One region of the Marinobacter sp. bablab_jr008 genome, then DNA from elsewhere that is predicted to be linked to it. Evidence: predicted binding sites of a transcription regulator. Region 1 holds the regulator's gene; each other region holds the start of a gene.
The links. The regulator LexA, encoded in region 1, represses DNA repair genes until DNA is damaged. The targets are predictions, from matches to a motif close to CTGTNTNNNNANACAG.
Positions count from the first base shown of each region.

Region 2: recA (recombinase RecA) is a predicted target of LexA. The motif match lies at 1,621-1,636, and genes of this name have one in related genera.
Region 3: recN (DNA repair protein RecN) is a predicted target of LexA. The motif match lies at 2,256-2,271, and genes of this name have one in related genera.

Region 1 is NZ_JACDWW010000054.1:242,075-246,246, reverse strand. Features, by position in the region: gene JIF53_RS08460 (SIMPL domain-containing protein) at 1-322, opposite strand, end outside; gene JIF53_RS08455 (gamma-glutamyl-gamma-aminobutyrate hydrolase family protein) at 334-1,071, opposite strand; gene JIF53_RS08450 (amidoligase family protein) at 1,064-2,065, opposite strand; gene lexA (transcriptional repressor LexA) at 2,232-2,843, shown strand; gene JIF53_RS08440 (cell division inhibitor SulA) at 2,883-3,377, shown strand; gene JIF53_RS08435 (hypothetical protein) at 3,385-3,645, opposite strand; gene JIF53_RS08430 (DUF6586 family protein) at 3,703-4,172, opposite strand, start outside.
Region 2 is NZ_JACDWW010000077.1:114,431-118,602, forward strand. Features, by position in the region: gene JIF53_RS16345 (flavodoxin family protein) at 1-454, opposite strand, end outside; gene recA (recombinase RecA) at 487-1,530, opposite strand; gene JIF53_RS16355 (CinA family protein) at 1,688-2,188, opposite strand; gene JIF53_RS16360 (FAD-dependent oxidoreductase) at 2,226-3,326, opposite strand; gene JIF53_RS16365 (TIGR04283 family arsenosugar biosynthesis glycosyltransferase) at 3,400-4,104, shown strand; gene JIF53_RS16370 (TIGR04282 family arsenosugar biosynthesis glycosyltransferase) at 4,101-4,172, shown strand, end outside.
Region 3 is NZ_JACDWW010000068.1:27,861-32,032, reverse strand. Features, by position in the region: gene fur (ferric iron uptake transcriptional regulator) at 59-478, shown strand; gene recN (DNA repair protein RecN) at 532-2,211, opposite strand; gene grpE (nucleotide exchange factor GrpE) at 2,472-3,080, shown strand; gene dnaK (molecular chaperone DnaK) at 3,174-4,172, shown strand, end outside.

The sequences.
Region 1 (4,172 bases):
CCGACACCCGCTCCGGATCCTGGCCTTGCTCTCTCGTAGGCACCATGCGTGTATAAACACTGAGGTGGGCATCAGAATAATCGTCCAGCTCGTTACGATAGTCCCCAATGGCCTGGCGCCATTCGGCCATGGTTGCCGACACCTGTTCAGAGGCCTTTGCCGCATCCGGATGCTCGGCCGTGACGGTGAACTGGAATCTGGCGCTGTCCGGTTCATAGCGAACAATGCCTTCGCCATTAAGGCTCACTTCTCCGGCACTGGCGGCGGCTGGCAGTGTCGCGAGGGCGGCAGCAAGCGCAAGTGGAAATCGGTGTTTGGTCATGATCATTCTCCTTATGAGTGGAGTTCCGGGCCTTCCCGGTTGTCCAGTCGTTCCAGTTTCCGGGCGCGGGCGGCATGCACAAAATGGCTGAAGATGCGCCGGTGCCCGGTGTGGTAAAGCAGGTATTCGGGGTGCCACTGGACTCCCATCAACCATTGTCGGCCGGTATTTTCGATGGCCTGCACAAACAGGTCGTTGTCTACGGCCGTCACTCTGAGATCCTGTCCAAGGCGCTTGATGGCCTGGCTGTGAATACGGTTGGCGCCAATCACGTGGCTGTACATCAGCCCTCCCAGCCGGCTATCCCGCACCAGGCGAACCGTTTGAAGGGGCAGTAACAAGGGGCGATGTCGGGTATGTACCCGTAGCGGGGTGACATTCTGGCACAGGGATCCGCCGTGAAAGACGTTGATGAACTGTGCGCCGCGGCAGATACCCAGCACCGGAATATTGATCGCCTCCGCCTGCTGCAGAAGCTCGGTGTCGGTAGCATCCCGCTTCAGATCATACCTGGCCGTCACCTGGGGTTGTTGACCGTAGCGACCCGGATGCACGTGGGTGCCGCCCGAAAGCACCAGTCCGTCCAGCAGTTCCACGTTGGTTCGGTCGCCCGGGCGTATGTAATGGGTTCTGGCACCGTGCAGGCGCAGACCCAGGCTGATCAACCGGTGAGCCATGCTTCGCCGGCCCGGACCACTGATGCCAATGGTGAGGCCGGGAACGTCTGTTTCATTTTCCCGGTCAGACATAACCGTGCTGATGCAGCCAGTCATCGGTGGTCTCACGCCAGGAGTGGGTGAGATTGTGGAAACTGAACTTCTGGGCTCTGTGGAACTCCTGCCGCAGGGCGTCTAGATCCGGGCTGTTATTGGCAAGTTGCTCCAGCACTACCCAATCGTTCCAGACTGAGGAGAAATGCCATTTCGGGTTGTCAATGTCGCAATCCGGCAGCCGGTAGTGCAGGGTGGGACGACTCTTGATTCTGGGATCCTGAACGTATTCGGACAACAGTGATTCGTTCAGATGAGCGAACAGTGGCAGAAGATCCAATGCCTTGTTCCGGGTCGGGTTGTAGTGCAGATAGTCCCTCATCAGCGTGTCAAGATCAGGACGGTAATCGTCTGCCATCAGTTTATCGGTATACCGACTGCTCCAGGGCTCAATGTAGGTGGTGAATTTCCGGCTGATATCCAGTTGGTGCCGGGATTTGAGCCAGTCATACAGCAGTGCGAACGCTTGCAGGTAACGAACCAGGGTATCGGGCTCGAGGTCGGGCAGTTCCGGGTTCAGCTGAAGCCCGAACGCAAAGTAAATGGCCTCCCGGCTGCCCTCCGCACCCAGGTCTCGAAGCTCGTCTACCAGATTCTCGATCATGTCCAGAGCCGACATTGCCAGCGGCGGCCCCACAATCTCCAGAGGGACAATCTTTTCGGCGGCAAAGTCAATGACATCCATGGCGTGGTTGCCGAGTTCCCGAATGGATTCCGGGAGCCGTTCATCGGCGAGGTCCAGGTCTTTGATGGGATCAGAGTCCAGTTCGATAGTGAAAGCCCCGGCATCGGTGTCCAGTCGGGTGACATAACGGGACGTAAGCTCCGGCTCTCCCCCAAGCAGGCGGGCCGCGTGCGCGACCAGGGCCTCGTAGGTAAGGCCGGACAGTTCAATTTCAACCCCGACTTTTCGTTCCTGGCCGTCCCGATTTGTCTTGCGTTCCGGCATCTTGCAGCGATCGTGTACGGTCATGGTTGTTTGTGGCTTCCCTGTGTCTGGTTTCCGTCACCATAACATACAGGCTGGCGCTCTCCCGTTACAGGAAGGAAACCAAACGGAAGGGGCTTTACACTGGATAAAACACTGTATATAGTCAGTTCACTGTATAAAAAAACAGGATCGAGATTCCGGAGCCCGACTGATGAAACTGACTGCAAGACAATCCCAGGTGCTGGACATAATCCGACGTTACGTGGATGAAACCGGCTACCCGCCCACCAGGGCCGAAATTGCCGCAGAGCTGGGATTTCGTTCCGCCAACGCGGCAGAAGAACACCTGAGGGCGCTGGCAAGGAAAGGCGCCATTGAGATGGTGCCGGGAGCCAGCCGGGGTATCCGCCTGCCGGAGGCCGAAGAAGACCTGGGGCTTCCTGTTATCGGGCAGGTTGCTGCCGGTAGCCCGATTCTGGCGCAGGAACATATTGAAGATCACTGCACGCTGCAGCCGGGCTTCTTCTCTCCTTCAGCAGATTACCTGTTGCGGGTGCGGGGGATGAGCATGAAAGACATCGGGATTCTGGATGGTGATTTGCTGGCGGTGCACAGCACCCAGGATGTCCACAACGGTCAGGTTGTTGTCGCTCGTGTTGGTGAGGAAGTTACGGTCAAACGTTTCCGCAGGGAAGGCAACAAAGTCTGGCTGATTGCAGAGAATGAAGAGTTTGCTCCGATTGAGGTCGATCTTACGGAGCAGGAATTGTTTATTGAAGGTCTCGGCGTAGGCGTTATCCGCCGCTCCGATCTTCACTGAATACCGTATTCGGCAGCGCATGGCGCAGGTAGGTGAGTAATGGAACAGTTGAGCTTCACTCAGAACATGGCATTTCAGCCGGCAGCTGTTGTTGCGGCTGGCGCGGTTTCCTCTGGCCAAAGGGCACCGGCGGCCAGGGCAGCAGCGTCCGGTTCGGAGCGACGTTCAGCGTCTGGCTTCGGTGGCAATGTTACCGAGATTATTCTTCCGGAGGAGCAGGTGGAGAATTTCCAGTTGCTGCTGCCAATGCTCACACAACTCAACCAGGAGAAACGTTGGCTGGCGTGGATTGATCCTCCCCAGTCCCTGGTGGCCAAGTGGCAGAAAATGCACGGCATTGTGGCCAGTGAGATTCTGGTGTTGCGGTCAACGGCAGAATTCCCGGCACAAGAGTTGGCTGAGCGAGCGCTGGGCGCAGGCACCTGCCATGCCGTTGTGCTCTGGACTCACAAGCTGGGCCGTGCGGCGCTGGAAACGTTGCAAAAGGCATCTGCCAAGGGTAATAGCCACGGTGTGGTGTTGCGCCAGAGATAACGGGTGCTCAATGCAAGGTGTAGTGGGGCTGATTGTCGGCGAACTCGCCTTCGTCCTCTTCCCAGTCAATGTCGTGGCTGATGTTGCCAGCGGCCTCGATGCCAGCGGCAATCATCGCCTTGGCGACGTTCATGTCCCGGTCTTCCAGCATTTCTCTGGCCTCGTCAGAGAATGAGATGCGCACAAGTGGAGCTGCGTCGTCATCAATCCGGCGAAGCGCGTAGTCGCCGTCGGCGAGTTGTACAATTTCAAAAAACGAAGGTGACATTCATTCAACCTATATCTGCTGTCAGCGTATGTTAATGGATTGGCTCCGGCAGGCGGATTACCACTCGCTGTGTTGCTCGTCTATCTCTCTGGTCAATACGGTCATGGCAGCCAGTATCTTGTTCAGAGCCTGAACGGACCGATCTGGCCCCTGATCCGCCGAAACCGCAATGATGTTTTCTTCCGTCACGGTTTTCCGTGTCTTGGGCGGTTCTCCAGCGGCAGCCTCCAACTGATTCAGCTGTTGCCACCAGCTGCCTGGTGTTTCAGCCAGTTCCTTCAACATCCCGCCTTCCGCAATCGCATAGGGAAACAGCGCCTCCAGCTCGTCAATGGAGGCCGGTCTGTCGACCTTGTTCTGGTGACATCGGGCAATCATTACCAGCAGGAGTCCGCGAGCCCGCAGCAACAACTCAATGGCACCTTGCAGTTGGGCTTCTCGTTCTGGTGCAGTCGCCGCTTCGTCTTGCTCAACCCGGACTAGTAACGTTTTGGCCAGAAACAGCTTTTGCGAAACCAGGGTGTGCC
Region 2 (4,172 bases), on a different contig from region 1:
GGCCGGCGTCAAGGCTGGCCGCCACTGCCATACCCAACTCGTAACACTGCCCTTCAAACTCGGGCCGGAATTCACCCCGGCATACCAGTGCATCCTGCACCAGCTTCCAGCGCAGCCCTGTGGTTATGGTCTCAATAGCTCGGCGGGTCCCGGTACCATCATGGCCGGCACGGATATAAAAGGCAAAAGGCAGGCCCTGGGTTTTCTCCAGGCAGGGATAGTAGCTGCGGTCGAAAAAGTCTTTCAGGGCGCCAGACATGTAGCCGAGGTTTTCCGTGGTGCCCAGGATGATGGCGTCGCATGCGAGGATGTCTTCGGGGCCAGCTTCGAGAGGCGCCTTTACCACCACCTCTACCGCTTCGATGTCCGGATTACGAGCGCCATTTTCGATGGCGCTCCGTAATCTCAGGGTATTCGGAGACGGGGCATGAGCCACAATTAGCAGTCGCTTCATGTCACGCCTCCCTATCTTTCTCTTTTTAGAATTTATAGCAGTTCGCCATTGGCTTCAGCAGGAGCCTCCGCCGTCTCTTTCTTGACCGGCTTGGGCATCAGCTTGTCACGCACTTTAGCCTCGATTTCATTGGCGATATCCAGGTTCTCTTCCAGGAACTTACAAGCGTTTGCTTTGCCCTGGCCGATTTTGTCGCCGTTATAGGCGTACCAGGCGCCGGATTTGTCCACAAAGCCTTCTTTCACGCCCATGTCGAGCACTTCCGCCATGTGGTAGATGCCCTTGCCGTACATGATCTGGAACTCCGCCTGCCGGAACGGAGGCGACACCTTGTTCTTGACGACTTTTACGCGGGTTTCGTTGCCCACCACCTCGTCGCCGTCTTTCACCGAACCGATACGGCGAATATCCAGACGCACAGAGGAATAGAATTTCAGGGCGTTACCACCGGTGGTGGTCTCGGGGCTACCGAACATAACACCAATCTTCATACGGATCTGGTTGATGAACACCATCAGGCAATTGGCGTGCTTCACATTACCGGTAAGCTTGCGCAGTGCCTGTGACATCAGGCGAGCCTGAAGACCCACGTGGCTGTCGCCCATCTCGCCTTCGATTTCCGCTTTCGGGGTCAGGGCCGCTACCGAATCGACTATGATCACGTCCACCGCGTTCGAGCGCACGAGCATGTCGGCAATTTCCAGCGCCTGCTCACCGGTATCCGGCTGGGAAACCAGCAGCTCATCAACGTTAACACCCAGCTTTTCCGCATAAACCGGGTCCAGTGCGTGCTCGGCATCCACAAAGGCACAGGTTTTACCCTGTTTTTGCGCTTCCGCGATAACCTGCAGAGTCAGCGTGGTTTTACCGGAGCTCTCCGGGCCGTAAATCTCAACGATCCGGCCGTAAGGAAGACCACCAATGCCCAGAGCAACATCCAGCCCAAGGGAGCCGGTGGATACGGCAGGAATCGCCTCACGGGGCTGGTCGCCCATCTTCATTACAGCACCTTTACCGAACTGACGTTCGATCTGGCTCAACGCTGCGCCGAGTGCTTTCTTGCGGTTATCTTCCATTCTTGCAAACCCTCGTTACCAGGGCCGCTCAACCTTGTTGGCCAATGCGGCAGAATCCGGAGAAAACCTGAATAGCCATCCAGTGTTTTCCTGTATATTTGAACAGTATTAAAACATATGGCCAGAAGGAGACCAACCCCCGGAAAGGTGAAAATCCTCACAGGGTTTCGACAAATCCGGTAACTCCTTCTAATACATACAAAACCGACTGCCGTCGCACCTGATCCCGATCGCCATCGAAATGCGCTACCCGGGCTTCGGTGTTGTCAGCCCGGCTGCCCCAGGCAAACCAGACCGTACCAACCGGCTTGTCTGCACTACCCCCACCCGGCCCGGCAACACCGCTGACAGCGACAGCGATATCCACGCCTGTGGCACGTATGGCACCTGTCACCATCTGTCGCACCACCGGTTCACTGACCGCCCCGCACTGCTCCAGAGTATCAGCTTGTACGCCAAGGATGGCCTGCTTCGCGGCGTTACTGTAGGTCACCAGACCCGCCATAACATAGGCGGACGAACCCGCCCGGTCAGTCAGCACCTTGGCCACCCAGCCACCGGTGCAGCTTTCAGCGGTAGCGATGGTCATCCGCCTGCGCTCAAGCGCCGCCGCCAGCGCGTCACCAGCCTTGGCCAATTGTCCGTCGGTCACATTCATACGGTTCTCCCGTTTCCTATAATGCCCGTCGCCAGTCTCAGGCTCCGGGAAAACTGTCAACAAATCCGCGATCAATGCGGTCTTTCCACTTCCAGACCCAGGCGCCCGAAAACGTCAAGGGGCCATAACTACCAATCGCCGTGCAGTCTCCCGCCGCCAACAGGTACAACGAAAACCTGCGCGGATAGAAACGCACCAACGGTTTACCCGATGTCGCAGCCGCAAGATTGCGGGCCAGTATCGGCCCGGCACGAACCGCGTGTACCCCGGAACGGTCCAGCCGTTGGTCAACCCGGCTACAGGCATCTCCGGCCACAAACACATTGTGGTGAGACGTGCTGCGATGGCTGGCGTCTACCCTGACAAAACCGGCTTCGTCTACGGCCAGGCCGCTGGCTTCCAGAAAGGGCAGAGCCCTGCCACCGGTAGATACCAGAACCGCATCGGCCCGCATTCGTCGCCCACCAGCCAACCGGACCCCATCAACCACCGGTTCGCCATACTCCTCAACAATCTCGACACCGCAGCGCATCAGCGCCCGCCGCACCAGGCGGCGAAAGCGGGGACGAAAGCCCGGCACTACACCATTGCTGCCGGCCACCAGAACAACGCCCGCCTGGTCGCAGTCCGCTGATCGCCGGGCCAGGGCCATAGCGATCTCCGCACCTCCAGCGCCTCCACCAAGAACAACAATGCGCGGGCGCGCTCTGGCGCGCAGGGATCTTTCGGTTGCCGGCCAGTCTTCAGCAAATCGTTCGACGGGCTTAACACCGAGGATCATGCTGTCCGGCTCGTTCAGCACGGCACTGTCACTGGCCGATCCAACATCGACAGAGAGCAGATCGTAGGGCACCCGTTCACCACTTGCCAACACGACCTCCTGCTCGGCTGCCCGCAATTCAACAGCCCGATCGAGCACCAGCCTGCCACCGGCGGCGATCACCGTGGGCTCGACCAGGACACGACACTGATCGAAGCGATAGTGCCCGGCCAGCCAGCCCGGGATCATCCCGGAGTAGTACTGCCACCGGGACGGTGACACCACCACCAGCTCAGCTTCCGGCAACGGCTCGCGCGCGAACTGACGCAACGCCACCATGTGAGCGTGGCCGGCACCCAGCAAAACCAGTCGTTTCATAACCTCATCTCCCGCCTGCCATGCTCACCACCCCGAGCTCTGATATGCTCCTCTCAGGAGGCCACCAAAATCCATGTTGCGACACCCAATACGCGAAGAAGATCCCCGGATGGCGATCATCGTCCCCGTTCTCAACGAGATCGACGGTATCGAATCACTGCTGAGCCACCTGGAAATCTGGCGTCAGCGGGGCGCCGAAATCATTGTGGTGGATGGCGGCAGCGACGACAAATCGGACAGTCTCATTGAAGCGAGGGGGTTTCCCCTGATTCGCTCTGCCCGCGGACGCGCAACCCAGATGAATGCTGGAGCACGCAGCAGCCAATCGCCTTTCCTGATATTCCTGCACTCGGACACCCGGTTGCCGGAGCATGCGGACACGCAAGTAATGACTCACCTGGCACGCTCAGAAACCAGCTGGGGCCGTTTTGATGTTCGTATCGACGGCCGTTCCCGCCTGTTGCCGATCGTTGGCGCCATGATGAACCTGCGCTCAAGACTGACCGGCATCGCCACGGGCGATCAGGCCCTGTTTATGACTCGAACCCTGTTCGAGCAGGTCGGAGGCTTTCCGGAACAACCACTGATGGAAGATGTGGAAATCTGCAAACGCCTGAAACACATCACGCCCCCGGTGTGTCTGAGTGACAGAGTGGTCACCTCCGGCCGGCGCTGGGACCAGCGCGGCGGCTGGCGGACGATCTTTTTAATGTGGCAGTTGCGCTGGGCCTATTGGCGCGGCGTTCCCGCAGACCAACTGGCAGCCCGTTACCGATGAACCAGACACGTATTATTGTTATCGCCAAAGAACCCCGACCTGGAAAGGCAAAAACCCGCCTGATCCCG
Region 3 (4,172 bases), on a different contig from region 1:
CGTACTGCGGCTTCATCATACCGGAAGCCGTGAGGCACACCAAAGAGCGAATGGTAACATGTCATCTGAAAACGCCGAATTACGAAAAGTCGGTCTGAAGGTTACTCTGCCAAGGGTCAAGATCTTCAATATCCTTGAGAATGCTGAAGAACATCACCTGAGTGCTGAAGACGTTTATAAAAAGCTGCTGGACCAGGGCGATGACGTGGGCCTGGCGACAGTCTACCGGGTGCTGACCCAGTTCGAAGCTGCAGGCCTCGTGTTGCGTCATAATTTCGAAGGCGGTCACGCGGTGTTCGAGATGGCCGGTGATGATCATCACGACCACATGGTTTGCACTCAGACTGGCGAAGTTGTTGAGTTCGTCGATGAGGTCATCGAGGAGCGCCAGCAGAAGATTGCGGCAGAGCACGGCTATGAGATTGTCGATCACAGCCTGATCCTTTACGTGAAGCCACTGAAGTCCGATAAGAAGTAAAAAAAGGGCCAGCGACAAGGCTGGCCCAGAAGCTCTCCGAAACGAGAGGGGGATTAGTGATGGGTTGCCTGGCCCTTTACAAACATCTCCCGGGCATGAGCTATGGTCTGTTCTGTCATGTCCACTCCGCCAAGCATCCTTGCGACTTCGCTGATCCGGCCCTGGTCATCCAGGGATTCGATGCGTGAATAGGTCGCGTCTTTCTCGGTAAATTTGCTGACGAACAAATGCTGATGGCACTGGGCCGCCACCTGCGGCAGGTGCGTGACGCACAGTACCTGGCCATTCTCGCCGAGTGCTCTCAGCAGGCGGCCTACGACCTCCGCGGTGCCGCCACCGATGCCGACATCCACCTCATCGAACACCAAAGTTGGTGTGGTGGAGGTTTGTGCCACAACCACCTGAATGGCCAGGCTTATGCGGGAAAGTTCACCGCCGGAAGCCACCTTGGCCAACGATCGGGCGGGTTGGCCCGGGTTGGCACTCACCAGGAATTCCACCTCTTCCATGCCGTGAGGGGCAGGTTCGTCATCACTGTTCCGGCTCAGGTGACTGACAAACTGCACCGATGGCATGCTCAATTGTGCCAACTCCCGGGCGATTCGCTGGTCGAGCTCCATGGCGGCATTCCGGCGTGTTTCTGTCAGCTTGGTGGCCAGGGCGTCAAACCGTGCCCGCAGGTTTTCCAGCTCGGCCTGAAGTTGTTCCAGGCTGCCTTCGCCGCCATCCAGTTCGGCCAGCTCCTGGCTCAGGCGTTGATGCAATTCCGGTAACTCCTCCGGGGTGATCCGGTGTTTGCGCGCCATCTGATAAATGGCGCTGAGCCGTTCTTCCACTTCGTTCAGTCGGACCGGGTCGGCTTCGTAGTCGTCTACGAAGCGGCGCAGGTTGTCGCCGGCTTCTGAAATCTGAATCTGTGCTTCGTTCAGCATCTGGATGGTGTCGGTCAGTGCCGGGACATCAACCGGCAGTTGCTCCAGTTGGTGCAGTGCCTGGCGCACCAGGTCTGCGGCCGAAACCTCATCTTCAGTGCATAGCAGGGCGGCCTGGTGGCTGCTGTGAAGTACGGCGTCCGCCTGGCTGAGCTGTGCCTGTTCGGTTTCCAGGGTTGTCTGTTCGTCCTCGCCCAGCGCCAACCTGTCCAGCTCTTCCACCTGATAGCGCAGCAGCTGTAAACGGGCCTCGGCCTCATCAGCATTGTGCTGGCGTTGCTGTAGTTTCTGACGCGTCTGGTGCCAGGCTTTCCATGCAGATCGGGTTTCGTCGGCCAGGCTTTCCGCGCCGGCGAACTCGTCCAGCAGCTTTCGGTGGGTTTCCTTACGCAGCAGGGATTGATGCTGGTGCTGACTGTGGATATCCATCAGCAGGCCGCCCAGTTCTTTCAATTGTGACAGCGGGCAGGGCTGGCCATTAATGAATGCCTTGGAGCGGCCGTCCTTGCTGATGGTCCGGCGCAGGATGCAATCGTCCTTGTCGTCCAGCTCATGGCTGTCCAGCCAGGACCGGGCTTCGGGGATGCGGGATATATCGAAGCTGGCGGTAATGTCGGCACGCTTGGCGCCATGGCGAACAGCGCCGGCATCGGCCCGGCCTCCCATGGCCAGGCCAAGGGCATCAAGCACAATCGACTTGCCGGCGCCGGTTTCCCCAGTCAGGGCTGTCATACCGCGGTTGAACTGGAGTTCAACCCTTTCTGCAATGGCGTAGTTCGATACCGTGAGTTGTGTGAGCATGCCGCAACCTCCGCTCGTTCTTGAGCAAGTAATAACTCTGACCACTGTTCGTTCATACAGTTGCTGTGAATATATACAGGGTTTTTCCGGTTTGCAAACAGGAAATGATGAAAACATCAAAGATTGCGTGGGTGACGGTTGAAACCCGGGAAGCGGGCCCCATATCGGTTCGCAAAGCGATTCTTTCCTGCTTTCTGCACAAGCGGGAGTGGTTATTTCTGCAGGCCTCCGTGGCCGTGAAAACGTTATCAGGAGTTGTCATGAGTGCTGACGAAAAGCGCAACGAACAGGTAGAAGAACGCAACGAGGCAGCAGAAGCTGCGGCGGAAGAGCAGGCTGCAGGTAACCAGGATGCCGAGCAGTCACCGGAGCAGGGCTCCGAGCTGGATGTGCTGCAGCAGAAACTGCAGGAGTACCAGGAGCAGGCCTTGCGGGCACAGGCGGAGATGCAGAATGTCCGTCGCCGGGCCGAGATTGATGTGGAAAAAGCTCACAAGTTTGCGCTCGAGAAGTTTGTGAAAGAGCTGTTGCCGGTGGCCGACAGTCTGGAGAAGGCGGTCGAAAGCACCGAGGGTCACGAAAACGCAGGCGAGCTGGTTGCGTCCATTCGCGAAGGTGTGGAAATGACCCTGACGCTGTTCATGAACAGCCTGAAGAAATTCAACGTTGAACAGCTCAACCCGGTGGGTGAGCCGTTCGATCCGCAGCAGCACGAAGCCATGTCCATGGTGCCGGCGCCGGATGCCGAGCCTAACAGCGTGGTTGCGGTTGTGCAGAAAGGTTATCTGCTTAATGGCCGGGTAGTTCGTCCGGCGATGGTCGTAGTGGCCAAGGCAGAAGATGCGCCAAAAATCGACGAGCAGGCTTGAAAAGTCGAGCGGAGCGCCAATATAGCGATTAAACAGCAAAGGCCGGGGTAGGCATTCTCCGGAACAGCATTCAGAAAGATTTGGAGTGATTCGATGAGCAAGATTATTGGTATCGACCTGGGAACCACAAACTCCTGTGTGGCCATCATGGATGGCGACAAGGTAAAGGTAATTGAAAACGCAGAGGGTGATCGCACCACCCCGTCCATCATCGCCTACACCGATGACAACGAGACTCTGGTTGGCCAGTCGGCCAAGCGTCAGGCGGTGACCAACCCGCACAACACTCTGTACGCCATCAAGCGTCTGATTGGTCGTCGTTTTGAAGATGACGTGGTTCAGAAAGACATCAAGATGGTGCCCTATAAAATCGCCAAGGCAGACAACGGTGACGCCTGGGTTGAGGTAAAGGGTCAGAAAATGGCGCCGCCGCAGGTGTCTGCAGAAGTTCTGAAGAAAATGAAGAAGACTGCAGAAGACTACCTGGGTGAAAAGGTAACCGAAGCGGTGATCACCGTGCCTGCGTACTTCAATGACAGCCAGCGCCAGGCGACCAAAGATGCTGGCAAGATTGCTGGTCTGGAAGTGAAGCGGATCATCAACGAGCCAACTGCTGCGGCCCTGGCTTATGGCCTGGACAAGAAGAGCGGTGATCGTACTGTTGCTGTGTACGACCTGGGTGGTGGTACTTTCGATCTGTCCATCATCGAAATTGCGGACGTAGACGGCGAGCACCAGTTCGAAGTGCTGGCCACCAACGGTGACACCTTCCTGGGCGGTGAAGATTTCGACCTGAAAGTGATTGAATACCTGGCCGACCAGTTCAAGAAAGACAGCGGCATCGATCTTCGCGGCGACTCTCTGGCCATGCAGCGTCTGAAAGAAGCGGCGGAGAAGGCCAAGATCGAGCTGTCCAGCAGCCAGCAGACCGACGTAAACCTGCCGTACATCACTGCAGATGCGTCTGGTCCCAAGCACATGAACGTGAAGCTGACCCGTGCCAAGCTGGAATCGCTGGTGGAAGACCTGGTTCAGCGCAGTCTGGAGCCCTGTAAGGTGGCTCTTCAGGATGCGGGCATGAAGGCCGGTGAA